4 regions of the Streptomyces sp. NPDC026417 genome follow, and region 4 is predicted to be linked to each of the others. Evidence: riboswitches for the same ligand, from Rfam matches in the RefSeq annotation. Region 4 holds a riboswitch; each other region holds the start of a gene.
The links. A riboswitch is a leader RNA that binds a small molecule or an ion and turns the genes downstream of it on or off. The one in region 4 is predicted to bind cyclic di-AMP.
Positions count from the first base shown of each region.

Region 1: it holds a riboswitch for cyclic di-AMP, as region 4 does, so the genes downstream of both, ACZ4NT_RS26870 (LysM peptidoglycan-binding domain-containing protein) here and ACZ4NT_RS30910 (NlpC/P60 family protein) in region 4, are expected to answer to the same signal.
Region 2: it holds a riboswitch for cyclic di-AMP, as region 4 does, so the genes downstream of both, ACZ4NT_RS21445 (M23 family metallopeptidase) here and ACZ4NT_RS30910 (NlpC/P60 family protein) in region 4, are expected to answer to the same signal.
Region 3: it holds a riboswitch for cyclic di-AMP, as region 4 does, so the genes downstream of both, ACZ4NT_RS02935 (hypothetical protein) here and ACZ4NT_RS30910 (NlpC/P60 family protein) in region 4, are expected to answer to the same signal.

Region 1 covers NZ_JBVHPY010000018.1:160,558-164,746, reverse strand. The annotation lists gene ACZ4NT_RS26875 (HAD family hydrolase) at 126-1,007, shown strand; gene ACZ4NT_RS26870 (LysM peptidoglycan-binding domain-containing protein) at 1,001-1,735, opposite strand; cyclic di-AMP (ydaO/yuaA leader) riboswitch at 1,739-1,898, opposite strand; gene ACZ4NT_RS26865 (CocE/NonD family hydrolase) at 2,258-4,189, opposite strand, start outside.
Region 2 covers NZ_JBVHPY010000013.1:128,114-132,302, reverse strand. The annotation lists gene ACZ4NT_RS21455 (M16 family metallopeptidase) at 1-437, shown strand, start outside; gene ACZ4NT_RS21450 (M16 family metallopeptidase) at 434-1,822, shown strand; cyclic di-AMP (ydaO/yuaA leader) riboswitch at 2,069-2,229, shown strand; gene ACZ4NT_RS21445 (M23 family metallopeptidase) at 2,242-3,006, shown strand; gene ACZ4NT_RS21440 (GntR family transcriptional regulator) at 3,192-3,896, shown strand; gene ACZ4NT_RS21435 (HPr family phosphocarrier protein) at 4,125-4,189, opposite strand, start outside.
Region 3 covers NZ_JBVHPY010000002.1:53,546-57,734, reverse strand. The annotation lists gene ACZ4NT_RS02940 (YciI family protein) at 1-91, opposite strand, end outside; gene ACZ4NT_RS02935 (hypothetical protein) at 241-2,223, opposite strand; cyclic di-AMP (ydaO/yuaA leader) riboswitch at 2,599-2,743, opposite strand; gene ACZ4NT_RS02930 (ABC transporter permease) at 3,073-3,858, opposite strand; gene ACZ4NT_RS02925 (ATP-binding cassette domain-containing protein) at 3,855-4,189, opposite strand, start outside.
Region 4 covers NZ_JBVHPY010000023.1:120,952-125,140, reverse strand. The annotation lists gene ACZ4NT_RS30915 (hypothetical protein) at 280-633, shown strand; gene ACZ4NT_RS30910 (NlpC/P60 family protein) at 773-1,924, opposite strand; cyclic di-AMP (ydaO/yuaA leader) riboswitch at 1,933-2,104, opposite strand; gene pcrA (DNA helicase PcrA) at 2,486-4,189, shown strand, end outside.

The sequences.
Region 1 (4,189 bases), on a different contig from region 4:
CGGCGCCCCGTGCCACGGGTGATGCCCTCGATTCCCTTGCGGGTGAACGGCGTTGCTGTCGGGATACCGGACGACGTCCGGTTCACGCCGGGCCGTTGGGACGTTCGATCCGTATTCTTCGGATCATGGCCGCTCCGACTGCATATTCACTCATCGCCACTGACCTGGACGGAACGCTGCTGCGCGGCGACGACACCCTCTCCGACCGGTCGCGGGCCGCGCTGGCGCGGGTGGCCGAGGCGGGGGCCCGGCATCTCGTGGTGACCGGCCGCCCGGCACCCCGGGTGCGTCCGCTGCTCGCCGAACTCGGCAGCGAGGGGCTGGCGGTGTGCGGGCAGGGCGCGCAGCTGTACGACGCCGGGGCCGGCCGTCTGCTGTGGTCGGTGACCCTGGACCGTGAGCTGGCCGAGACCGCGCTCGGCAAGATCGAGGCCGAGGTCGGTCAGGTCTTCGCGGCCGTGGACCAGGACGGAGTGGACGGGCTCACGCTCATCGAGCCCGGCTACCTGATGCCGCACCCGACCCTGCCCGCGGTGCGGGTGCGGCGGCGCGACGACCTCTGGGCGGAGCCGATCAGCAAGGTGCTGCTCCGCCACTCCGCGCTGTCCGACGACGAGTTGGCGTCGGTGGCCAGAGCGACGGTCGGTTCACTGGCGACGGTCACCATGTCGGGGCCCGGCACCGTCGAACTCCAGCCATGTGGCGTGACCAAGGCGACGGGTCTCGCGCTCGCCGCCGGACACCTGGGCCTGTCGCCGGCGGACACGATCGCCTTCGGTGACATGCCCAACGACCTTCCCATGTTCGACTGGGCGGCCCGCGGCGTCGCCATGGCCAACGCACATCCCGAACTCAAGGCGGTCGCCGACGAGATCACCCTGTCGAACGAGGAGGACGGCATCGCCGTGGTCCTGGAACGGCTGTTCCCCGGCCCTCGGGACCGGGGAACGGCAGCGGCCGTGCCGGTGCAGGGCGCGGCGGGCGCCCTGCACCGTGCGGCTCAGTAGGCGCCGAAGACGTTGTCGATCGAGCCGTACTTGTCGGCGGCGTAGTTGCAGGCCGCCGTGATGTTCGCGACGGGGTCGTACGGGTCCATCGACGTGCCGTCCACGTGGTACGCGGCGAAGGTCGGGTCGATGACCTGGAGGAGACCCTTGGACGGCGTGCCGGCCACGGCGTTGGAGTCCCAGTTGTTGATGGCCTGCGGGTTGCCGGACGACTCGCGCATGACGTTGCGGTGGATGCCCTCGTAGCTGCCCGGGATGCCCTTCTGGGACATGATGTCCAGGGCTTCCTTGATCCAGCCGTCCAGGTCGTTCGTGTAGGTCTTCGCGGCCGCGGGGGCGGCGGCGCTCTTGGCCGTCGCGGTGGCCGCCTTCGCGGTTCCCCCGACGGTCTTCGTGCCGACCGTCAGCTTCAGGCCCGGCCGGATCAGCGACGGGTCGCTGCCGATGACCGCGCGGTTGGCCTCGTACAGCTTCTTCCAGTCGCTGCCCTTGGCGTGCTCGCGGGCGATCTTGGACAGGGTGTCGCCCAGGGCCACCTTGTAGGTGACGAGCTGGACCTGCGGGACCGCGGCCGGTGCGGACTGCGCGGCCTGCGCCGGCTGCGCCGCCTGGGCGCCGGTCGCGCCGATGACGGGGAGCACGAGCGCGGCTCCGCCCGTTCCGACGGCGACGAGCCCGCGGGTGAGGGCGTTGTTTCTGGGACGACGGTGCTTGCCGCGAGCGGCCATGGCGAATTTCCTCTCCGGTGCCTGCGAGGTGAGCTGTCGGGTTCGGGCTGGAGTTGCCCGGCCGCACGGTGACGCGCGACTTCACCCCGAGCCGCTCCGGTGCGTCCGGATCGGCGGCTTACCTGGGTCCCCCGCTCCTGCCGTGCGTGGGTGGGTGGGGTCACCGAGCGGCGGCAGGATTAGGCGGGTCCGCTCGGATCGACTGGAACGTATGCGAGAGCACATGTCCGAAACAAGGCCCGATTTCCCATCGCAGGGCTTTTGATCTACCTCTGAGCAGGGGGGAAATAGTCCGATTAGACCGGAACGTGAAACTCAACTTGCCTTTAGCAAATGGAGACTTGTCCGGCCCGCCGAGCCGGAAGATCCATTGCCGCGTGACCCATTTCACGCAACCAAGCCCCATCAATGGGGCGCGATGCGGCCAACTCGGGCATTACAGGCACCGACCGGGCGGCCGGACACCGGCCGCTCCCGCGCGCCGGCTCCGTTCGTCGGCCCGTCGGGCGCGGCGGCGGAGGGCTAGCCGGCCGTGCGCGGGATGCGCCTCTCCCAGGTGCGGTGGAAGACGACCTCGTCGCCGTCCTTGCAGACGACCTCGTTCCGGGTGACGAAGTCCCTTGCGTCGCAGGTGATTTCGGAGTGGGTCTCCACGTGGGCGTGCCAGGAGTCCTCCGGCCGGTGGAACCGGATCGACCAGTCGGCGCGGGCGCGGGCGGAGAGCGGGTCCGACTCGTCCGTGGTGTACGTCTCCAGGGCGTCCTCGGTGACTTCGAGGCCGTCGGGGTACACGCGGGTGCCGCCCTGGCGCGGGTCCACCTCCAGTCGCCAGGTGCCCGCGGCGACGTCCCGCACGACCAGCCGTTCCGGGCGGGGTTCGTCCAGCGTGGCCGGGACCACCGCGCCGAGCGGCGGTGCCTCCTCCGCCTCCTCGAAGGTCACCGAGGGGTCCAACTCCCTGGCTCGTACCGGAAGTTCCAGCGAACTGCCCTCCGGGTGCAGCGTGAAGCCGGCGTCCGAGCCCGGCTGGGGCCAGACCCACGGCCAGTAGGCCGAGGAGACCGACAGCCGGATGCGGTGGCCCGGGGGGAAGGCGTGGCCGATGGCGGTCAGCTCGAAGGCCACCTCCTGCGTGGCGCCGGGCGGCCACTCCACCACCCGGTCCGTGCCCTCCCGGGCGGAGAGGTTCAGCACGCCGCGCGTGACGAGCGTCGACGCACCGTCCGGGAACACGTCGCAGACCCGCGCGATCACCTGCCCGCGCGGCACCGGCGAGGTCAGCCGCAGCCGGACCCGCGGGCGGCCCAGCACCCAGGTCTCCTCCCGCACCTCGAACTCGAAGCACGCCGACTTCGCGTCCTCGTCCCGCTGGTCGGGCGGCAGGTCGGCGTCGCCGCCGAGGGGGAGGAAGCGGCCGGCGTCCAGGCCCGTGTGCAGGGGCGAGCGCACCGGTACGGGCACGCCCTGAAGCGCGTACGACACCGGTGTCACCGACGGCGGGGGCCAGGCGTCGTCCCCCACCCAGCGGCCGGGCAGGTCCGGGTAGACCGTGGCCGGCCGGTGCGAATCGGTGATGTACGCGCGCAGCAGCGGTTCGGACATCACGTCGGCGGTGCCGTCCCTGCCGTCGGTGCCGTCCCTGCCGTCGGTGCGGGCCCGTCCGTCGGTGCCGTCCCCGTCCGAGGTGCCGACGCCGTCCGGGCCCGGCTTCAGCCAGTGGTCCCACCAGCGCAGCGTCTCCTGCAGGAAGCCGATCGCGGGGCCGGGCGGCAGCCCCCGGTCGGGGTACTGGTGCGACCAGGGTCCGATCAGGCCCCGTACGCGGTCGGCCGGGAGGTACTCCACCAGCCGCAGGACGGTGTCCCGGTACGGGTCGTGCCAGCCGCCGACCGCCAGTACCGCGGCCCGGACCGACCCGTAGTCCTCGCGCACGCCGCCGCTCCGCCAGTACGCGTCCCGGGTCTGGTGCGCGAGCCAGGCGTGGACGGGTGGCTCCACGGCCGCCAGCCGCTTCACCCACATGTCGCGCCACATCACCTGGCCGACGTGCCGCGGGTCCGGCGGCCGGGAGGCGAAGGCGAGCATCGCCGCCGCCCGGGCGTGCAGGCCGCAGGCGAGGACGGAACCGCCCAGGTAATGCCGGTCGTTGTCGTAGCGGTCGTCCGTCGAGCAGACCGCGACGACCGCCTTGAGCGGTCCGGGTGCGAGGGCCGCGACGCGGAGGGAGTCGAGCCCGCCCCAGGACAGGCCGAACATGCCGACGCTGCCGCTGCACCACGGCTGGTCGGCGAGCCACCGGACGACCTCGGCCCCGTCGAGGGCCTCCCCGGGGGCGTGCTCGTCCGCCGGCAGGCCCTCCGAGTTGCCGTGGCCGCGGACGTCCACGCGCACCGACGCGTAGCCGTGGCCCGCGTACCAGGGGTGGCGCTGCCAGTCGCGGGGCGCGGTCCGGTC
Region 2 (4,189 bases), on a different contig from region 4:
CGGCCGGGTTCGGCCTGCTGCGACTCGCCGGGGCACCGTCCCTGGGCTGGCTCGACGTGAAGACGTCGGGCGACGTCGAGGTCCCGGTCATCGAGGCCGCCGTCGACGAGGAGCTCGCCCGGTTCGCCGAGGAGGGCCCCACCACCGAGGAGATGGAGCGCGCCCAGGCCCAGTTGGAGCGCGAGTGGCTGGACCGGCTGAGCACCGTCGCCGGCCGCGCGGACGAACTGTGCCGGTACGCCGTCCTGTTCGGCGACCCGCAGCTGGCCCTGACCGCCGTGCAGCGGGTCCTGGCCGTCACCCCCGAGGAGGTGCAGGAGGTCGCCAAGGCCCGGCTGCGCCCCGACAACCGCGCGGTGCTCGTCTACGAGCCCGTCGCCGCCGAAGAGGCGCAGGCTGCCGAAGCCACCGACGAGGACGAGGAGTCGGCCAAGTGACCGAGCTCGCGACCATGGAGTTCCACCCCCAGCCGCAGGCCGGCGAGGCCCGGCCCTGGGCGTTCCCGGCACCCGAGCGCGGCACGCTCGACAACGGCCTGACGGTGCTGCGCTGCCACCGCCCCGGCCAGCAGGTGGTGGCTGTCGAGGTGCTCGTCGACGCGCCCCTGGAGGCCGAGCCCGCGGGCCTCGATGGTGTCGCCACGATCATGTCCCGCGCCTTCTCCGAGGGCACGGACAAGCACTCGGCCGAGGAGTTCGCCGCCGAGCTGGAGCGCTGCGGCGCCACCCTCGACTCGCACGCCGACCACCCGGGCGTGCGCGTCTCGCTCGAAGTCCCGGTCTCCCGGCTGCCGAAGGCGCTCGGCCTGCTCGCCGACGCGCTGCGGGCACCGGCCTTCGCGGACAGCGAGATCGAGCGCCTGGTGCGCAACCGGCTGGACGAGATCCCGCACGAGACCGCCAACCCGGCCCGCCGTGCCGCCAAGGAGCTCTCCAAGGAGCTGTTCCCGGCCGACTCGCGCATGTCGCGCCCGCGCCAGGGCACCGAGGCGACGGTCCAGAAGATCGACGCGGCGGCCGTACGCGCCTTCTACGAGAAGCACGTCCGCCCCGCGACCGGCACCGCCGTGGTGGTCGGCGACCTCACCGACCTCGACCTGGACGCGCTGCTCGCCGACACGCTCGGCACCTGGACCGGCTCGACCGCCGAGCCGCGCCCGGTGCCGCCGGTGACCGCCGACGACACGGGCCGGGTCGTCGTCGTGGACCGCCCCGGAGCCGTCCAGACGCAGCTGCTCATCGGACGCGTCGGAGCCGACCGGCACGACCGCGTGTGGCCCGCCCAGGTGCTCGGCACCTACTGCCTCGGCGGCACCCTCACCTCGCGTCTGGACCGCGTCCTGCGCGAGGAGAAGGGATACACCTACGGGGTGCGGTCGTTCGGCCAGGTGCTGCGCTCGGCTCCGGACGGCTCGGGCGCCGCGATGCTCGCCATCAGCGGATCGGTCGACACGCCCAACACCGGCCCGGCTCTCGACGACCTCTGGAAGGTGCTGCGCACCCTCGCCGCGGAGGGGCTGACGGACGCCGAGCGCGACGTCGCCGTGCAGAACCTGGTGGGGGTCGCCCCGCTCAAGTTCGAGACGGCGGCCGCGGTCGCGAGCACCCTCGCGGACCAGGTCGAGCAGCATCTGCCGGACGACTACCAGGCGACGCTGTATCAGCAGCTCGCCGCGACCGGCACCGTGGAGGCCACGGCGGCCGTCGTGAACGCCTTCCCGGTCGACCGTCTGGTGACCGTCCTGGTCGGCGACGCCGCGCAGATCGCCGAGCCCGTGCGGGCCCTCGGGATCGGTGAAGTGAGCGTCGTACGGGCCGAGTAGAGCCGCGTGGACGCAGGGACCCCGGTGACCGATGAGTCGCCGGGGTCCCTGCGTTTGCCCGCCGTCCATCGGGGATTCCGCGCGCGCTTACCCGAGTTCGTCCGCGTTATGTCCGTATTGCTAGGAGGCGGCCCTTCTGCCCTGTGGCGTGCACTACAAAAACCCCGATCCGTTTGTCGATCGAAAGACGCCCCCCTTAGCGTCAATCCGGCTGTTCGTCAGGCAGTGCGCCGCGCCCGCGGCACCGGGCAGTCATCGCCGAGTCCCCGTACGGCGCGAGCCAGGGGAGCCGGGGACCCATCGCAGTCCCTGGGGTGAATCGGGCGCCCTTCCCGCAAGGGGGCCCGTAGGAGACCTTCCTGCTCCGAACCCGTCAGCTAACCCGGTAGGCGAGAGGGAAGGAAAGGAACAGCCCCTACATGGCGTTCACCCGTGCCACCGGGAAGCATCGTCGTCCCAGCCGGATCACGCGCACGACCAAGAGTGCGGCAGGCGTGGCGGCGCTCACCACCACCGGTGTCATCGGAACCCTGGCCGCCCCCGCGTTCGCAGCGGAGGCCTCGGTCCAGCAGACCGGATTCACCCAGGCCGTCACCATCGGCGACACGGTCGCCGAGCAGATCGACGCGCAGGCCGCCGCCCAGCAGCACGCCGCCGAAGAGGCGGCGGCGCTGAAGAAGGCCGAGGAGGCCGCGAGGAAGCGGGCCGTGGCCGAGGCCAAGAAGGAGCGCGAGGCGAAGGTCCGTGCCGCCCGCGCCGCCGAGCGCAAGCGCCTCAACACGTTCGTCTCGCCGATCTCCGGCTCCTACGTCTCCACCGGCTACAAGACCGGCGGCAGCCTCTGGTCCTCCGGCAGCCACACCGGCGTGGACTTCCACGCCGCCTCCGGCACCGTGGTCCACGCCGTCGGTTCCGGCACCGTCGTGACGACCGGCTGGGGCGGCGCCTACGGCAACCAGGTCGTCATCAAGATGCTCGACGGGACGTACACCATGTACGGCCACCTGTCGTCCATCAGCGTCACCCAGGGGCAGACCGTCACGCCGGGCCAGCAGATAGCCCTCTCCGGTTCCACCGGCAACACCACCGGGCCCCACCTCCACTTCGAGGCCCGTACGACGGCCGAGTACGGCTCGGACATCGACCCCGTCTCCTACCTCCGCTCGCACGGCGTCAGCCTCTGACCCGCGTACGACTTCCGAAGACCCCGGCTCGACGAGCCGGGGTCTTCGTCGTTTCGAACGGGCGTCTGTCCAAAAAATATCCCTGGATTCCGGTCCGCCATCGGAAATTCCGTCCCGCTGCAATAGAGTCACTGAACAGGTGTCAATCGACCGCGTTTCGCGAGGATTAAGGCGGAGGTCCGCTCATGCGCATTCCGGCGCACTCGGTGTGCACGGCGATCCGTGATGACATCGTCGCGGGTGTCTACGAGCGCGGCAGCCGACTGACCGAGGAACTCCTCGCCCGCCGCTACGGCGTCTCGCGGGTCCCCGTGCGGGAGGCCCTGCGCACCCTGGAGGCCGAGGGGTTCGTCGTCACCCGGCGGCACGCGGGCGCGTGCGTGGCGGAGCCCACCGAGCAGGAGGCCACGGACCTCCTGGAGATGCGGATGCTGCTGGAGCCCCTGGGGGCCGCGCGGGCCGCGCAGCGGCGCACCGAGGCCCACCTCAAGGTGCTGCGGGGCCTGGTCAGGCTGGGCCAGGAGCGGGCCAGGAGGGGGCACAGCGAGGATCTGCGCTCACTGGGGGGCTGGTTCCACGAGACGCTCGCGCAGGCCTCCGGGAGCCCGGCGCTGACCTCGACGCTGGCCCAGCTGCGGCACAAGATCGCCTGGATGTACGCGGTCGAGGCACCCGCCGACCCCGCGGACTCGTGGGCCGAGCACGGCGGCATCGTGGACGCCGTCGCACGCGGGGACAGTGAACGGGCGCGCGCGATCACCGCGCTGCACACCGAGCGCGCCGGCTCCGCGCACCGCTTCCGCTTTCCCGGTGGGGGAGACCTGGCGGACCGCCGCGACCGTGTGAGGACTTCGCAACATCCCGTAAACATGTCGAGCCTGCGGCATTAACACGAACGCCGTATACAAAGAGGGATATCCGGCGGAGGTCTATTTCCGCTGCCGCTTTTCTCGCGCGCCCGGAATTCCTGGGCGTGCCTTTTTCGTATGCCCGTGACGAGGTGTGCGGGCGGCGTACGGGAAATGCCCCCGAGGCGCGGAGCGAGGCGCAAAACGGCGGAGCCGCGTCGACCGGTCGGGGTCGACGCGGCTCCGCCGCACGCGAGGTGTCCGAAGGCGTCAGACGGTCTCGGGAAGCTCGTCGAGGCCCTCGGCGACCAGCTTGGCCAGACGGTCGAGGGCCG
Region 3 (4,189 bases), on a different contig from region 4:
ACGTGTCCATGTACGACCAGTGCGCCTCCAGCAGCTTGTCGCGCAGGGCGGCGGTATCAGGGCGGTCGCGGTGGAAGCAGAAGAACTCCATGCGCACAGACTCTGTCCGACATCCGGTGGCATCTCAACACTCGGGTGCCTGAACGGCGTTCGGTGACGCCGACGCGGCTGCAGGCTGTGCGACCTGGACCCGGCGTGGCCCGGGATGGTGCGTCCCGCGGTGCGCCGGGCCCTGGTGCGTCAGGTGCCGCGGCCGGATGCGGCAGTCAGTTCGTCGACCGCGGTGCGGATGGCCTCGTCCTGGGTGAAGCCCCGCCAGCCGCCGTCGTGGCGCAGCCGCTCATCGAGACCGGCGACACCGGCCAGGAGGTGTGCGGCCGGCTCCGCGGGACCGCCGATCCGGGTCAGGTGCCGCACCGCAGGAAGCATGACCGGCAGAAAGGTGCCCTCGGCCAGCCCTGCCACGGCACTCGTCAGGGTGCGGACCGGGTTCTCGGTGTCGCCGGTGGCCGTCCACAGGGCGTACGCGGCCGTGACGGCGGTCCAGCGATCGGCGTCGGAGGTCATCGTCCGGAGCCTGTCGGCGAGGACGCCCGCGTGCGGACCGAGGTCGGCGAGTCTGCGTACGGCGCGGTGCGCGAAGCGCTTCTCGGTGGCGGCGGGGCCGAGCACGGCGAGGGCCGGTGCGGGATCCCCGCCCGTCCGCCAGTACGCCCAGGCTGCGAGTTCCGTCTGGTCGCCGCCGGTGCCCAACCGTGGGGTGAGCAGGGCGCGGGCATCGTCGTCCGCCCTGCCGATCCCCGCCAGCGCGGTCGCTGCGGGGGCCCAGGTCCGGTCGTCCGCCAACAGTCCCACCAGGTGTGGAACCACCGCCTCGGCGGCACTGCCCCAGTCGGCGAGCACGTCGCACAGCCAGGCGAGCCTTCTGGCGTCGGTGCCGGCGTGAAGCTCGTCGCGGATCACCGGCAGGAGCGCGCCGGCATGGTCCCGCAGGGGTGCCAGCACCTCCCAGGGCGCGGGCAGGACCACGTGGTGCCAGTCACCGGGGGAGTACATGGCGGTGGCCGACGCGAATCCGGTCGCCCGTCCGGCGATCAGTTCGCCGACGCCCGGCAGACAGCGAGGATCGTTCATGCGGGCCAGCGCCCAGAGCGCGGCCTCCGCCACGGTCTCCCGTATCCGGTCGGACCGCACGGTGCCGTCGTCGAGCAGCCCGGCGACCTCGTCCGCGTGCTCGGCGGCCGCGAGGCCGAGGCACGCCATCAACTCGACCGCGCGGAAACGGACTTCGGCGGCGGGGTCGTCCAGCCGCGCCGCGACCGCCGGCAGCACCGCACCGGTGGGCGAACGCCACCGGCCCAGGAGCCGGCCCGCCTGGGCCAGGGCGCCGACCCGCTGCTCGTCGACGGGATGCTCGGCCAGCAGTCCCAGGGTGAAGGCGGGGGACGGCCCGGTGAGCAGCGCAGCCGTCCAGAGGTGGACGCCCGTGATCCCGGTCTGCACCGAACTCGTCCGCCGCCACAACTCGACACCGGGATCCCGGACCGCTTCGAGCAGGACGTCCAGACGCTCGGCCGGGAGATCCGGCCGGGCGGGCGCCAGCGCGTGCACCGCCGCCAGCCGTACCTGTGCCTCGCGGGCGTCGACCAGCTCGTCCAGCAGAGCGCGGGCTTCGACGGCGCGAGGACCTGCCGGTTCCGTCCGGGACGCCCGGCCCGGAGCCAGGACGAGCTCCAGACGGGTCACCGCGTCGTCCTCCCCGTACCAGCACCGCAGCAGCGCCGGCAGGGTCAGCTCACCGGGGCTGCCGCAGACGGCGACGACATCGGCCGCCGCGCGTCGGACGAAGGGCTCGGCGTCGTCCAGCAGCGCCAGTACCTCGGGCAGGGCCCGTTCCCACGCGGGCGGCCACGCCGGGTCGATGAAGCGTTCCTGGACCTGCCGGGCCTCTCCGGCCAGCATGGCGAGGATCTCCAGAAGCGGGCCCCGGCTCGGCACCTCGGCCGCCCCGGCCAGGCGGACCAGGAACGGCAGCGCGGCCGAGGCGGCGGAGCAGATCCAACCGCCTTGATGAAAAAGCAGGTTGAGCAACTCGTCCGCCGCATTGTCGGCGTCCCGCGCATCCGGTCCCGCGCACCGTTCGAGCAGGTCCGGTACGTCCTCGGCCGACCCGTAGTTGTGCTCCAGCACCGTCCAGTCGACCGTGTCCGCCCCCACCCTCACCCGCGTGACTTTAGGGCACGCCTTCCTTGCGGGACGTTCACTTGAGAGTCTGCCGCCTCCCCGCGGGTACGTTTTGGTCGGTTCTGCCGCGCCGGTGAGACCTCGACTGGTGGGGCTCGATGGTGGATCACCGCGCTGACCCACGTTGTCCACGCGGCGACCAGGCGGAGGAGGTCTGCCCGGCGATCCGCCGACAAGAGGGGCCAGAGAATCCAGGTGGGAGCCATCAGGAGGATCATGCATATGAGGCCGATGGCGCACAGTATGGCCGTGACTGCGGCTACCGCCCTGAGGGGTAGCGCGGGAAGCGCGAACATGCGAACTTCTCCAAGTCTCATCGACACGCGTGACTGCACGGTGTTGACGGACTCGGCTCTGAGTGATCACGGCGCCTAGCGGGTTAGCTGTCGGACTCGGACGACTTTCGCCCTACGACGGCACCCCGCCTCCTGCGGCTACGCCTGTCGATTCGCCCCGGGTACGTTCGGTTCCCCGCCTCCGTTGCAGGCAATGTAAAGGCTTGAACGGGCCCCGGACAGCGCGCGTTGAAGCGCAGGGAGCGCATCCGCACTCGCACGCCGTGTGAATGCACCGCACTCATTTCGCCCCTGCCGCAGAGATGACGCAGAGCCCCGACTGCCACATGGGCAGCCGGGGCTCTGTAGCTCGTGGTGATCGAGCGACATCGCGTCCGGCGCCATGGACGATCTGATAAGCGCACCCTCGATCGAGAGCCTGCTCGCCTGAGCCATCCGCCCGGAACACGACGGCGGGGCGTGCTCCGACCATCGGTCGGGGCACGCCGCCGTGGGGCGGGGGAGCCGCTCTCGCCGGCTCGCCCGGCTACTTCTAAGCGCGGTCGAAGGCCGCCTTCGACCAGCGGTGACCGAGCGCGGAGAGAGCGAGGCACCAGGCGAGGGCGAGCCACCCGTTGTGGCCGATCTCGGTGCCGAGGAGGAGCCCGCGCAGGGTTTCGATGGCCGGGGTGAAGGGCTGGTACTCGGCGATCGGCTGGAACCAGCCGGGCATCGAGTCGAGCGGGACGAAGGCGCTGGAGATGAGCGGCAGGACGACCAACGGCAGTGCGTTGTTGCTGGCAGCTTCGACGTTCGGACTGACCAGGCCCATCCCGACGGCGATCCAGGTGAGTGCCGTGGCGACGAGCGAGAGCAGGCCGAGTGCCGCGAGCCATTCCAGGGCGGTGGCGTCCGTCGAGCGGAAGCCGATGGCCACGGCGACACCGCCGACGAGGACCACGCTCAGGACCGCCTGCACCACGCTGCCGATGACGTGCCCGGTGATCACCGACCCGCGGTGGATGGCCATGGTGCGGAACCGGGCGACGATGCCCTCGGTCATGTCGTTGCAGACGGACACCGCCGTGCCGACCGCGGTGCCGCCGATGGTCATCATCAGGATGCCCGGGACGACGTAGGCGATATAGGCGGAGCGGTCGGCTCCGCCGCCTCCGATGCCGGCGCTCATCACGTCGCCGAATACGTACACGAAGAGCAGCAGCAGGACGATCGGTGTCAGCAGCAGGTTCAGGGTGAGGGAGGGGTAGCGGCGGGCGTGCAGGAGGTTGCGGCGCAGCATCGTGGACGAGTCGCGTACGGCGAGGGAGAGGGAGCTCATCGGACAGTCTCCTTGGGCTGGTTCGGCACGGTGGTGTCGCCGGTCAGGGCGAAGAAGACGTCGTCGAGGTCGGGGGTGTGCACGGTCAGTTCGTCGGCCTCGACACCGGCCGCGTCCAACCAGTCGAGGATGGAACGCAGTTCGCGCTGGGTTCCGTCGCTGGGGATCCGGAGCGCGAGGGAGTTGTCGTCTCGGGTGGCCGCGTCGAGGGCGTCGGCGGCGTTCCGGTAGGCGGTGGGGTCGGTGAAGCGGAGGCGTACGTGTCCGCCCGGGACGAGCCGCTTCAACTCCTCCGCGGTGCCTTCGGCGGCGATTCTGCCGTCGTGCAGCA
Region 4 (4,189 bases):
TGTGCGGAAGTGACGCGAGAGGACCGCGAGGTGACCGTATGCGACCGGGATCGTGGCCCGCGGACGTCGGCTTGGCTCGGAGTGCTGACCGATGCGGCGGTTCTCCGGGCGGGGCCCGGGACGCCGGTGCTATGAGCCCACCGACCCGACCCGACCCGACCCGACCCGACCGACCCGGCCTGGTCCGACCTGACCCGTGCTGAACCGGCCCGGGCGGGCGGGCTCGGGGGTGGGGGCGGTGCAGGGGCGCGGCGGGGCCCCCGATTAGGCTCCGGCCCCATGGACGTACTCATCCATCTCTTCGTCGGCCTGCACATCATCGGGATCGCCGCGCTCCTCGGCGGCTTTCTCACCCAGATGAAGGCGATGGGCCGGGGCACGGCCCGGTTCGTCCCCGCGATGCTGCACGGCGCGCTCACCATGCTGGTCACGGGCGTCGTACTGGTCGGCCTCAATCAGGCCGACGACAACTCGCTCGACAACATCAAGATCGGCGTGAAGCTCGCCCTGCTGATCGTGATCCTGGGGCTCGTCTACGTGAAGCGCGACGAGGAGAAGGTCGGGAAGGGCGCCTTCGCCACGGTGGGCCTGCTGACCACGGCGAACATCTTCATCGCGGTGCTCTGGACCTGACCGCCGACCGCCGACCGCCGACCGCCGGTCCCGTTCGCCGGGCCCGGCCTCCGGCTTCGCACCGGACCGGGGCCCGGGCCCGGCGTGACCGTCGGGTCACGCCGGACACGGCCGCGGCGGCCCGCCCGCGGATCCGCCCTCAGGCGGGGCGCACCACGCTGTGGATCGACGACTCGCCGTCGTAGTAGATCGACTCCTCGCGGACGTACGCGCCCGGCTTCGGGGCGTGGATCATCATCCCGTTGCCGACGTACAGCCCGACGTGGCTGATGTCGTCGTAGAAGAAGACCAGGTCACCGGGCTTGATGTCGGAGAGCGGGACCGTGGTGCCCGCGTCGACCTGGTCCCAGGTGGTGCGCGGCAGGGAGACCCCGGCGGCCTTCCAGGCGGCCTGGGTGAGACCGGAGCAGTCGTACGAGTCCGGGCCCGTCGCGCCCCAGACGTACGGCTTGCCGATCTGCGCCCGGGCGAACGCGAGCGCCTTGTCGGCCTTGGTGGCGTACGACGCGTCGTCCGCCGTGCCGCCCGTACTGCCCGCCGTCGACCCCTGGTCCTGCGGGGCGGCCTCCTGGCGCTGCTTCTCCTCCGCGGCCTGCTGCCGGGCCAGTTCCTCGGCCTTGCGCTCGGCCTCGGCCCGCTTCTTCTCCTCGATCGCCGCGAGCCGCGCCTTCTCCTCGGCCGTGAGCTTCGAGAGCAGTCCGCGGGCGTCGGCGAGCTTGCGCTGCACCTCCGCCTTGGTCGACTTCAGCGTCCGCTGCGAGGTGGTCAGCTTCTCCAGGCTCTCGGAGGCCTCCGCCCGCTTCTTCGTCGTGGCCGCCTGCTCGGTGACGTAGTCGTCGACGGCCTCCTTCTGGCGAGTCGTCAGGCGGCTCATCAGCTGGGTCTGGTCGAAGTAGTCCTGCGGGTCGTCCGCGAGCAGGAGGGTCGCGGTGTCGGGGGCGGCGGCTCCCGTGCGGTACTGGGCGGCGGCGTACGAACCCAGTTCCTCGCGCGCGGTGTTGAGCTTCTCGGTGCGCTTGGCCACGTCGTCGAGGAGGGTGTCCACGCGACGGCGCTGCTTGGAGCTCTTCTCCTTGGCCGCGTTGTACTTCTGGGTGGCCGTCTCGGCCTGGTGGTAGAGGTCGTCCACCTTCTTCTGGACTTCCTCCAGGCTCGGCTTGGGCTCGGCCGGCGCGGCGTTCGCCGTCTGCGACAGCAGGGCCACGGAGGTGAGGGCGGCCGTGGCGAGACCCGGGGCCCGTACGCCCGCTACGCGCGTACCCGCGGGACGCCATTTGCGATGCGACGCCAAGAGAGGCGACTCCTTCCATGATCCGCCTACCGAGTTAGCTGTCGGGTTCGGGCGGGTGGTTCGGAAGGGTTGCCCTACGGTCCGCGCCCGACAAGGCGGTCGGACCGATTCACCCCAAAGGTCGGTGGGTCCCCGGCTCCGGCTGGCGCACAGGCGCGCCGGACTCGGCGGAGGCCGCGCGGCCCGGCGACGTTCGCCGGTGGGGGTCGGGCGGCCTGACCGGCACGCTAGCCAACGCGTGTGGCTTCTGTGAAGGTTGATGTTCGATATGCCCGATACATTTCCGTGACCTTTTTCGCGGAGGCCGAGACGAGCCGCCGGTCCGGATCGTTTTCCGGTACTTGTCCCGAATCATCCGGCGTGTTGTGCGTCTCGTTCACGCCATCACCGGAGGTGACAGCGCGGTTCCGGAGGGCGAGAGGGGTGCCGTCCCGCGGCCTCCGTACGCGGGTCCGCCGGCCCGGCGGGGAGCCCCTGCCCGGCCCGCCCTGCTCCCGGAAACCGGCCGAGTTCCGGAGGTGGCCGCGGGGTGTCAGTGGGGCGGCCTAGACTCGGAAGGCGATGAGCAGCCTCTTTGACGACAGCTTCCTGGCGGACCTCAAGCCCTCCGGGGCCCACGAGGGAGAGCCCCCGCCGCCGCCCGAGGACGGGACGCCCGAGCAGCTTCCGGACGACCTGTTCGGCGGCCGCTTCGACGTGCCCCCGAGCCGGGACGGCTACTACCGCGACGGCGCCGTCCGCCCCGCGGTGGACCCGGCGGCGCTGCTCGACGGTCTGAACGAGAACCAGCGCGCGGCCGTGGTGCACGCCGGCTCGCCCCTGCTCATCGTGGCCGGAGCCGGCTCCGGCAAGACCCGCGTGCTCACGCACCGCATCGCCCATCTGCTGGGCGAGCGCCATGTGCACCCCGGCCAGATCCTCGCGATCACCTTCACGAACAAGGCCGCGGGCGAGATGAAGGAGCGCGTCGAGCAGCTCGTCGGCCCCCGCGCGAACGCGATGTGGGTGATGACCTTCCACAGCGCGTGCGTCCGCATCCTGCGCCGCGAGTCGAAGAGGCTCGGCTTCACCTCCTCCTTCTCCATCTACGACGCCGCCGACTCCAAGCGCCTCATGGCCCTGGTCTGCCGCGACCTGGACCTCGACCCCAAGCGCTTCCCGCCCAAGTCCTTCAGCGCCAAGATCTCGAACCTGAAGAACGAGCTGATCGACGAGGAGGACTTCGCCGCCCAGGCCACCGACGGCTTCGAGAAGACCCTCGCCCAGGCCTACGCCATGTACCAGTCGCGCCTGCGCGAGGCCAACGCCCTCGACTTCGACGACCTGATCATGACGACGGTCAATCTGCTGCGCGCCTTCCCCGACGTGGCCGAGCACTACCGCCGCCGCTTCCGCCACGTGCTCGTCGACGAGTACCAGGACACCAACCACGCGCAGTACGCCCTCGTCCGCGAGCTCGTCGGCACCGGCGAGCACCCCGTGGACGTGCCCCCGGCCGAGGGTGACCTGCCGCCCGCCGAGCTGTGCGTCGTCGGTGACGCCGACCAGTCGATCTACGCGTTCCGCGGAGCGACGATCCGCAACATCCTCCAGTTCGAGGAGGACTACCCGGACGCGACCACAATCCTCCTGGAGCAGAACTACCGCTCCACGCAGACGATCCTGAGCGCCGCGAACGCCGTCATCGAGCGCAACGAGAGCCGCCGCCCCAAGAACCTGTGGACCAACGCCGGCGCCGGCGCCCGCATCACCGGCTACGTCGCCGACACCGAGCACGACGAGGCGCAGTTCGTCGCCGACGAGATAGACCGCCTCACCGACGCGGGCGAGGCCAAGGCCGGCGACGTCGCCGTCTTCTACCGGACGAACGCCCAGTCCCGTGTCTTCGAAGAGGTCTTCATCCGCGTCGGCCTGCCGTACAAGGTCGTCGGCGGCGTCCGCTTCTACGAGCGCAAGGAGGTCCGGGACGTCCTCGCGTATCTGCGCGTGCTGTCGAACCCGGAGGACTCGGTCCCGCTGCGCCGCATCATGAACGTGCCCAAGCGCGGCATCGGCGACCGCGCGGAGGCCATGATCGACGCCCTCGCCCAGCGGGAGAAGATCAGCTTCCCGCAGGCGCTGCGCCGCGTCGACGAGGCGTACGGCATGGCCGCCCGCTCGACCAACGCCGTCAAGCGGTTCAACACGCTGATGGAGGACCTGCGGACAATCGTCGAGTCGGGCGCCGGTCCGGCGACCGTCCTGGAAGCCGTCCTCGAACGCACC